3 regions of the Rhizobium sp. R339 genome follow, and region 2 is predicted to be linked to each of the others. Evidence: predicted binding sites of a transcription regulator. Region 2 holds the regulator's gene; each other region holds the start of a gene.
What was found. Region 2 encodes PhoB, which activates phosphate uptake and scavenging genes when phosphate is short. Its sites were predicted from a motif close to TGTCATNNANCTGTCAT; they were not measured.
Positions count from the first base shown of each region.

Region 1 (3,273 bases), on a different contig from region 2:
GCCGAAACCGAGTTCGCCGATCACGAAAGTCTGCTGTCCGCTCCAGCGCTCCGGCAAGCCGTTGCCGGCGAGAAAGACATGGCCGCATTCCAGCCGTCCGTCGGTCTGGCAATAAAAATGATCGCCAAAGGCTGTGGAATAAGGCATATCGCCGTCGCGCCATTCGAGCGGCTGCGGCGCGCCGGCGCCAATCTGATCTGGATTCACCTTTGTCATGGAAAAAGCCGATAATCCTGCGCCGGCGTCCGGTCAATCTTCTTGCGACCTGCTGATCGTCGGCGGCGGCATCATGGGCCTCTGGGCGGCCATCCATGCCGAGCGCCGTGGCATCGGTACCCTTCTCGCCGATGCCGGCAGGCTGGGCGGGGGTGCGAGCGGCGGCCTGCTCGGCGCGCTGATGCCGCATATGCCGGACCGCTGGTCTGAGAAGAAGCAGTTCCAGTTCGATGCGCTGGTCTCGCTCGAAGCCGAAATCACAGCACTCGAAGCCGAGACCGGCCTTTCCGCCGGTTACAGCAGGTCCGGGCGGCTGATCCCGCTGCCGAAGCCGCATCTCAACCGTATAGCCCGCGGCCACTCAGAGGATGCCGAGCGCCACTGGCAGGCAGGTGAGCGCCGGTTTCATTGGCATGTGCTGGAAAAGCCGCCGGTTGACGGCTGGGTCGAGGCCTCTGCCGGCGAGAGCGGCTTCGTGCATGACACGCTTGCCGGCCGCGTCGCCCCCCGGTCGCTGATTTCAGCGCTCGTCGCCTTACTGCAACGGGCAAAACATGTGCGCATCATGGAAAATGCTGAAGTCGCCGATCTCGATCCGGACCGTGGCACGGCGGAGATCGGCGGCGAAACCATCACCTTCGGCCGCTGCATCCTGGCTGCGGGCCATCGATCCTTTCCTCAGCTGCAGGACCTGACATCAGGGCTGAAGCAGCCGCTCGGCCAGCCGGTGAAGGGGCAGGCGGCGCTGTTGAAGGCGGAGATCGACCCGGCGCTGCCGACGATCTTTCTCGACGGGCTCTATGTCGTCGCGCATGAAGGCGGGCACGCGGCGATCGGCAGCACCAGCGAAAACCGCTTCGGTGATCCCATGTCGACCGATGCCCAGCTCGACGCGCTGATCGAGGCGGCGCGCGCCATCGTACCTGATCTTCGCAGCGCGCCGGTCGTCGAACGCTGGGCGGGGCTTCGCCCGAAGGCGATCGACCGTGATCCGATGATCGGCCGCCATCCGGATCATCCCCGGCTCGTCGCGTTGACCGGCGGCTTCAAGGTCAGCTTCGGTCTTGCCCATCGGCTGGCGGAGGCGGCGGTTTGTATCGCAGGCGATACGGATTGCGGATTTTCGCTGCCGGAAAGCTTTGCGATTTCAAGACATATCGCCGTGGCTTCACGTTAAACGTGAATTCCGTGCGGCTGCGTTTCGTTATTCTGTCATGCAAATCACCTATCTGCTTGCGCATCGGCAGCGCCTGACGTCACCGGCGCTCACTTCCTTGATGGAGGAAATCGCATGCGCTATGCCATTTGCTTCACGCCCCCGGCGAGCGACCCTTTGTCGCTCGTGGCCGCCAACTGGCTTGGCCGAAACGTGTTTTCAGGCGAGATGGTGGAGCCGCCGGCCGTTCGCGGTCTCGGCATTCACGAGATCGCATTCCACACCGCCGTACCGCGGCGCTATGGTTTCCACGGCGTTCTGAAGGCGCCGTTCCACCTGTCTCCCGACATGCCGGAATCGCAACTCCTGCGCGATCTGATGCGTTTTTCCGGAACCGTTCTTCCCTTCCGATTGCCGTGCCTGGAAATCGCCCGGCTCGGCAATTTCTATAGCCTGCTGCCGAGCGCTGCCTGCGAGCAGATCCAGTATCTGGCTTCGGCGATCGTGCAGGAATTCGACCGTTTCCGCGTGCCGCTCAGCGAAGCGGAGATCGAGCGGAGCGATCCGGACGGTCTGTCGGCCGCGCAGTTCGCCAATCTTCACCGCTGGGGCAACCCCTATGTGATGGATGAGTTCCGTTTCCACATGCCGGTGACGGGCCCGGTCAATGCACTCGACATGCCGCGCATCGCGCCGGCGCTGCGGGCGATCTTCGGGCCGGTGCTCGGCGAGCCGGTGATGGTCTCCAACGTCGCGCTGATGATCGAAGAGGGCACGGGCGGGCCGTTCCGCGTTCACTCGCTGCATCCGATGGGCAAGGTCAGCGCGCGCAAGATCGCCTGAGCAGGCGGCAGCTAAATGATTGTGCCGGAAGGATAAATTTCACTGCGCAGTTTCCGTCTCGACATTCCGGCTGCGGATGATACCGTTCCCCGTCTTTTCAGAAGGTGATTTAATGGTATCTGAGACCTATCCGCGCAATCTCGTCGGCTACGGGCGCCAGACGCCCGATCCGAAGTGGCCTGATGAGGCGCGCATCGCCGTGCAGTTCGTCATCAATTACGAGGAGGGCGGCGAAAGCTCGATCCTCGATGGCGATCCGGCATCCGAATGCCTGCTGTCGGAGATCGTCGGTGCGGCGGCTTGGCCGGGGCAGCGCAACCTCAATATGGAATCGATCTACGAATATGGTTCGCGCGCCGGTTTTTGGCGGCTCTGGCGGATGTTTACCGATCTCAAGGTGCAGGCGACCGTCTATGGCGTGACGCTGGCCATGGCGCGCAATCCGGAAGCCGTTGCGGCGATGAAGGAAGCCGGCTGGGAGATCGCCAGCCACGGCTATCGCTGGCTGGAATACAAGGATTTTTCCGAGGATCTGGAGCGCAAGCACATTCTCGAAGCCGTGCGCCTGCACACCGAACTCACCGGCGAGCGGCCCTACGGCCTGTATCAGGGCAAACCATCGGACAATACGCTGCGGCTGGTGCAGGAGGAGGGCGGTTTCCTCTACTCCTCCGATTCCTATGCCGACGACCTGCCTTTCTGGGTGAAGGGCGTCGACGGAAAACCTTTCCTGATCATTCCCTATACGCTCGAAACCAACGACATGCGTTTCGCGACACCGCAGGGTTTCAATACCGGCGATCAGTTCTTCACCTATCTGAAGGATGCCTTCGATACGCTCTATGAGGAAGGCAAGAACGGCAGCCCGAAAATGATGTCGGTCGGTTTGCATTGCCGCCTCGTCGGGCGTCCGGGCCGGGCAGCGGCGCTGAAGCGGTTCATCGAATATGTGCAGAAGCACGACAAGGTCTGGATTCCGCGCCGTATCGAGATCGCGGAGCACTGGCACAAGCATCATCAGCCGGACGCGCTCTGATGCTGCCGCGCGAGGATTTTGT
Region 1 covers NZ_LOKV01000001.1:271,035-274,307, forward strand. Annotated here, with positions in the region: gene mnmD (tRNA (5-methylaminomethyl-2-thiouridine)(34)-methyltransferase MnmD) at 1-216, opposite strand, end outside; gene ATY76_RS01255 (FAD-binding oxidoreductase) at 215-1,393, shown strand; gene ATY76_RS01260 (DUF1045 domain-containing protein) at 1,508-2,215, shown strand; gene puuE (allantoinase PuuE) at 2,328-3,251, shown strand; gene uraD (2-oxo-4-hydroxy-4-carboxy-5-ureidoimidazoline decarboxylase) at 3,251-3,273, shown strand, end outside.
Region 1: ATY76_RS01260 (DUF1045 domain-containing protein) is a predicted target of PhoB. The motif match lies at 1,416-1,432, and genes of this name have one in related genera.

Region 2 (3,273 bases):
TCAAGGACCGCGTGCATGAATCCGGCACCGGCCTCTCCGGCGGTCAGCAGCAGCGCCTCTGCATTGCCCGCGCCGTCGCCGTCAGCCCTGAGGTCATCCTGATGGACGAGCCCTGCTCGGCGCTCGATCCGATCGCCACTGCCAAGGTCGAGGAGCTGATCCACGAGCTGCGCGAAAACTACACGATCGTCATCGTCACGCACTCCATGCAGCAGGCGGCCCGTGTTTCGCAGCGCACCGCCATGTTCCACCTCGGCAACCTCGTCGAGGAAAACGACACCGACAAGATGTTCACCAATCCGGACGATCCGCGCACCCAGGACTACATCATGGGCCGCTTCGGCTGATTCTGGCGACACGACGTCTTCCCGTTATTCGAGGATAAAGCCCATGGCATCGACACATATTTTTTCTGCCTATGATGATGATCTGAAGTTCCTGTCCAGGCGGATTTCCGAAATGGGCGGCCTGGCCGAGCAGATGGTCAGCGAATCCGTACGCGCGCTCGTCAATGGCGATACTGCGCTCGCCCAGAAGGTCATTTCGGACGACGTGATCCTCGATCACATGGAACGCGAGATCGGCGACAAGGCGATCGTCACCATCGCCCGCCGTCAGCCGATGGCATCGGACCTGCGCGAGATCATGGGTTCGATCCGGATCGCCGCCGATCTCGAACGCGTCGGCGATCTCGGCAAAAACACCGCCAAGCGCGTCATCGCCGTGCAGGCGACCGGCGTTCCCCGCAAGCTCGCCCGCGGTCTCGAGCATCTCTCAGAACTCGCGCTCGTGCAGCTCAAGGAAGTGCTCGACGTCTACACGACGCGCGCTGCCGACAAGGCCAAGTCGATCCGCGAACGCGACAACGAGATCGACGCCATGTACACCTCGCTGTTCCGCGAACTCCTGACCTACATGATGGAAGATCCGCGCAACATCACCAGCTGCACGCATCTTCTCTTCTGCGCCAAGAACATCGAGCGTATCGGCGACCACGCCACCAACATCGCCGAGACGATCTATTACATGGCGACCGGCGCACAGCCGGAAGGCGACCGTCCGAAGGACGACAGCGCCAACACCGTCGGCGCGGTCACGGAATAACCGTTCCGGGCCAGCCAGTTGCGCGCCCGCGCGGGCGCGCAGCGAGGTCACAGCCAATTCTGATTTTGCGCAGGATCCCGTGCTTAAATCGTCTTCGGTTTAAGGATCGTGCGCGAGGAGACCGAGACGCATGATCCCGAGAGTTGCAGTTGTTGAAGATGAAGAAGCCCTCAGCGTGCTTCTTCGTTACAATCTCGAAGCGGAAGGCTTCGAGGTCGATACCATCCTTCGCGGCGACGAAGCCGAGATCCGGCTCCAGGAGCGCACGCCCGATCTTCTCATCCTCGACTGGATGCTGCCCGGCGTCTCCGGCATCGAGCTCTGCCGGCGCCTGCGCATGCGGCCGGAAACCGAGCGTCTGCCGATCATCATGCTGACGGCGCGCGGCGAAGAGAGCGAGCGCGTCCGCGGGCTGTCGACCGGCGCCGACGATTACGTCGTCAAGCCGTTTTCGACCCCCGAGCTCGTCGCCCGCGTCAAGGCCATGCTGCGCCGCGCCCGGCCGGAGGTTCTGTCAACGGTACTGAAATGCGGCGATATCGAGCTCGACCGTGAAACGCACCGCGTCCATCGCAAGAGCCGCGAAGTCCGCCTCGGCCCCACCGAATTCCGCCTGCTGGAATTCCTGATGTCGTCGCCAGGCCGGGTCTTCTCCCGTTCGCAGCTTCTGGACGGCGTCTGGGGCCACGACATCTATGTCGACGAACGCACCGTCGACGTCCATGTCGGCCGCCTGCGCAAGGCGCTGAACTTCTCCAACATGCAGGACGTCATCCGCACCGTCCGCGGCGCCGGCTATTCGATGGAAGCGTGAGGCTAAAAGCCTAAGCTTCCGCCGCGATCGCCCTGCACATCTCCCGGACCACCGCCACATCCGTCTTGTTGCTGCTCTTCGCCTCGAAGCCGAAGGCGACGGCGCGGGGGTCGGCGCTTTCGATGGGTGAACTGCAGGAGCCATGGACCTCGCGGGCGCCGGTTGCCTGCAAGATAGCACCGACATTCGCGGGGCGGATGCCGCTGCCGGGCATGATGGATATGCGGCCGGCCGCCCTTGCCGAAAGGCGTTTCAGCGTTTCCAGGCCGTCTGGAGCCTTCAGCGCGCAGCCGGAGGTGAGGATGCGTTCGCAGCCGAGCTCGACCGCCTGTTCCAGCGCCTCATCGGCATCCGGCACCAGATCGAAGGCACGATGCAGCGTCGAGCCGAGGCCCATCGCATGCGCCTTCAGGCGGTGGATCAGCGGCATGTCGAGCGTACCGTCCGGCCGGTTGGCGCCGATGACGACACCGGCGAGGCCGGCGGCGCGCACGGCATCGATGTCGAGCATCATCGCCTCCTCGTCCGTCCTGCCGAAGATGAAGGGGCCGGCATGCGGGCGGATCATTGCGTAGACGGGGATGGGCGCTCTGGCAGCGATCAGCATCAGGCTCGGCAGCGGCGTCAAGCCGCCGAGTTCCAGCGCCGAGCAAAGCTCGATGCGGCCGGCGCCGCCTTCGATGGCGGCGGCCAAGCCCTCGGCGCTGTCGACGCAGACCTCAAGCAAAATCGTCATGCTGCACTCTCCCTGGCGCCCTCCTCCGCCTGCCGCATGGCTTGCGAGAGAGATTGCGACGTAATTCTTGCCGCCGCCTCGATGATGACGGCGCAGGCATCGGCGGCGGCTTTGCGGTGGTTGAAGGCGACGTGATAGGACATCGGCAAATGCTCGTCGAGATCGACGATGCGCACCTTGTCGGCGATCGGCATGGCGCTGACGCGGCCGAGGAAGGAGACGTAGCCGTGATTGGCGACGAGATCGACGATCACGGGCAGTGAATCCGCCGCGGTGATATCCTGGCTACGAAAGCGCCGGTTCGGTGCGCGTTCGTCGCTGAAAGCCATGGCCGCGTGGCCGAGGCCGGTGCGCGGGCTCGGCATGCAGATCGCATGGCCGGCGACGAGATCGGCAACCGTCATTTCCGTGCTTTGCGGCGGCGCGATCACCACCATGTCGGTCCGCAGCAGCTCGCGATGCCGGAAGCTCTCCAGCCCGAAGACAGAATCCAGGATCGCGACATCGATGCGGCCGCTTTTCAGCGCCTCGCGCAGATCGTCGGCAGTCATCGAGACCAGCGAGATAGTATTGTTGCTGCGCCGAGCGTTCCACTCCGACACCAGCGACCCAAGGCAGC
Region 2 covers NZ_LOKV01000023.1:434,390-437,662, reverse strand. Annotated here, with positions in the region: gene pstB (phosphate ABC transporter ATP-binding protein PstB) at 1-347, shown strand, start outside; gene phoU (phosphate signaling complex protein PhoU) at 391-1,104, shown strand; gene phoB (phosphate regulon transcriptional regulator PhoB) at 1,235-1,918, shown strand; gene ATY76_RS21415 (copper homeostasis protein CutC) at 1,929-2,654, opposite strand; gene ATY76_RS21410 (LysR family transcriptional regulator) at 2,651-3,273, opposite strand, start outside.

Region 3 (3,273 bases), on a different contig from region 2:
CGGCGTCGCCGATCGCCCGGGTTTCGGTTTCACCGCCCGCGAAATGATCGACCGCATCCTGAAATCGAGCGACCTGCCGGACTACGACCACTTCCTCGAACACAAATGGTTCGATCGCCAGCCGGCTTTCGAGGAGGCGCATTTCCTGAACGGCTTCGCCCATCCGGACGGCAAGTTTCATTTCCGGCCGGACTGGATCAACCAGCCGGCGCCGAATAAGCCGCCGGCTGCGATCGGCGTGCTTGGGCCGCATGCCGAGCTGCCCGCTTTTCCCGATCAGGTCGATGTCATCGAAGTGGCCGATCCCGAGCATCCCTTCCGTCTCGCCACATCGCCGGCGCGCAATTTCCTGAATTCGAGCTTCTCCGAGACCAAGACCTCGCGTCAGAAGGAAGGCCGTCCCGAGGTGATGATCAATCCTGTCGATGCCGAAGCCAATGGCATCGTTCATGGTGATCTCGTCCGCATCGGCAACGGCCGCGGCGCTCTGCGCATCCACGCCCGCATCACGACTGAAGTGAAGCCGGGCGTGCTGATCGCCGAGGGTCTCTGGCCGAACAAGGCGCATATCGACGGCGAGGGCATCAACGTCCTGACCGGCGCCGATCCGGTCGCGCCTTATGGCGGCGCGGCCGTGCACGACAACAAGGTCTGGCTTCGCAAGGACACGGTATGATGCAGCCGAAATCACGGGTGAAGATCGTCGGCGAGGAGATCCTGTCGAATGGGTGGACGCGGCTGAGCAGCTATCTGCTCGACTACATCGACCGCAAGGGCGCGACCCAGCGACTGAAGCGGGAGGTCTACCACCGCACGCCGGCCGCCTGCATCCTGCTCTATGATCCGAAACGCGATCTCGTCGTTCTCGTGCGCCAGTTCCGTCTCGCCGTTCATCTGAACGGCGATCCCGCATGGATGATCGAGGTGCCGGCCGGCCTTCTTGACGACGACCATCCCGAACAGGCGATCCGTCGCGAGGCGATGGAGGAGACCGGTTATCTGCTGCGCGATGCCCGTTTCCTCTTCAAATCCTATACCGCGCCCGGCGCCATCACCGAAGTCGTCCATTTCTTCGCAGCGCTCATCGACACTGCCGATCGCGTCGCCGAAGGCGGGGGCCTGGATGAGGAGCACGAGGATATCGAGGTTCTGGAGATTCCGCTGGACGAGGCGACCCGGATGATCGAAACCGGTGAGATCTTTGACACCAAGACGATCGTGCTGCTGCAATGGGCAGCCTTGAACAGGCACAAAATTCGATAGCGGATGAGGCGGTCTTCGGGCGGTTTGGCAGTTGAGCCCATGACGTTTCCGCATTGAGAGAATAGCGCTTACTTTTTTCATACGAATGTCATGGAGCGGTTCTATCCGCTGGGGCTTGTCAATCATCGGATCGGTCAGGAGAAAGCCCATGTGGCTCAGCAATTTTACGCTCGTTCTGCCAAACGAGGTGGTGGGTGAAGGTTCCGTGCGTGTCGAGGATGGCGCCATCGCCGAGATCCGGCCGGAACCGGTTGCCGGTGCCGTCATCGATGGCGGCGGGCGGCTGCTGATGCCAGGTTTCGTCGATCTGCACGGCGACATGATCGAGCGCGAGATCGCGCCGCGGCCGAATGCGACGATGCCGATCGATTTCGGCATTCACGAACTCGACAAGAAGCTTGCCGCCGCCGGCGTCACGACGGCATTTGCCGCCGTCTCCTTCGCGACCGAAAGCGTCTACGGCCACGTCCGCTCGCTGGAGACGACATCGGCGGTGATCGAGGGCATCAATCGGTTGCGCGACGATCTCCTGATCGACCACCGCGTCCACGCTCGCTACGAAATCACCAATGTCGGTGCCGCTCCGGCGCTTGAGCGTTTGCTGAACGCCGATCAGATCGACATGGTTTCGCTGACCGATCACACGCCGGGCCAGGGCCAGTACAACAACCTGCAGAGCTACATCCTCAGCATTTCCGAGCGCCGCGCCATCTCCGAGGAAATGGCGGCCGAGATCGTCGCCAAACGCATCGCTATGCGCAATAACCCCGAAATCGAGGCGAAGCTAAAGGAGATCGTCGCGCTGTCGCTGAAGCACAAGCTGTCGCTGGCCTCGCATGATGACGACAGCGTCGAGAAGGTTGCCGAAATGCACGATCTCGGCGTCACCATCAGCGAGTTTCCGGTGACCGCGCCCGCCGCCGAAGAGGCGCGCCGCCGCGGCCTCTGGACGCTGATGGGCGCGCCGAACGCGTTGCGCGGCCAGTCGATGTCGGGCAATCTCAGCGCGCTCGATGCCGCTAGGGCCGGCCTGCTCAGCGTCATCGCCGCCGATTATCATCCGGCCGCCTTCGTGCCCGGCATCTTCAAGCTTGCGGAGATGGTGAAAGGCGGCCTGCCCGCCGCCGTCGCCATGGCGACCGGCAATGCCGCCCGTTCGGCCGGCCTTCAGGATCGCGGCGAAATCGCCATCGGCCAGCGTGCCGATCTCGTGGCGGTCGAACCCGGCGACATCAACCGCATCCGCGCCACCTTCCGCGCCGGCCGCTTCGTCTACAGCGACGGCACGCTGCATCCGTTGCGGGCGCTGGCGGCTTAGGTGCAACGCAAGCGATTCGTCCAGCTGTGTGAGCCGCGTTCGATTGGTCGTGACGATGTGTGGGAATGGCCAAAGCGGATTGCTCCGGTTTTTCCATTATCGCGCGATTTAGCGCTGCAATGGCGGGCATTGACCCCGATTTGTCGACACGGTCCTGCTGCCAGCAGCGGGATCCCTCAACAATATTAAAACTTTAGCGCCCGTTGCGATAATTAATTCAGCCTCCGTGGGTACTATCAACTCAAGGGAGAAAAGGTCGCGCGGACCTTTCAAGGAAGAGTAGGAATCATGCGACACGTCTCGGCTGACCGAAACCTGAGCAAGAGTGGACAATAGGCTGTGGCCGATGATTTAGCCCGTTCGGCATTCTACGAAACAACGGACCTTGGTGCTAACGATGCCTCGTACCTCGCCAGCCGGGGAAACGAGGTGAAGGACCACTTTGTCTTTCTCGACGAGCTTCGGGGAATAGCTGCGCTGTCGGTGGTTCTTTTGCATGCCAGCCAGACCTTTGGATTCGGCCTTGCTTCCTACGCCTATCTAGCCGTGGATTTCTTCTTTTGCCTGAGCGGCTTCGTGCTGGCAAATGCCTACGATCAAAAACTGAAGTCGGGCGTTCTGCGAAGCCCGATGTTCCTCCTGAAACGCATGGTGCGGCTTTACCCGATGATCGTCGCCGGCGTTGCCTTGGG
Region 3 covers NZ_LOKV01000024.1:86,774-90,046, forward strand. Annotated here, with positions in the region: gene ATY76_RS23185 (molybdopterin oxidoreductase family protein) at 1-676, shown strand, start outside; gene ATY76_RS23190 (NUDIX domain-containing protein) at 673-1,263, shown strand; gene ATY76_RS23195 (alpha-D-ribose 1-methylphosphonate 5-triphosphate diphosphatase) at 1,412-2,581, shown strand; gene ATY76_RS23200 (acyltransferase) at 2,921-3,273, shown strand, end outside.
Region 3: ATY76_RS23195 (alpha-D-ribose 1-methylphosphonate 5-triphosphate diphosphatase) is a predicted target of PhoB. The motif match lies at 1,339-1,355, and genes of this name have one in related genera.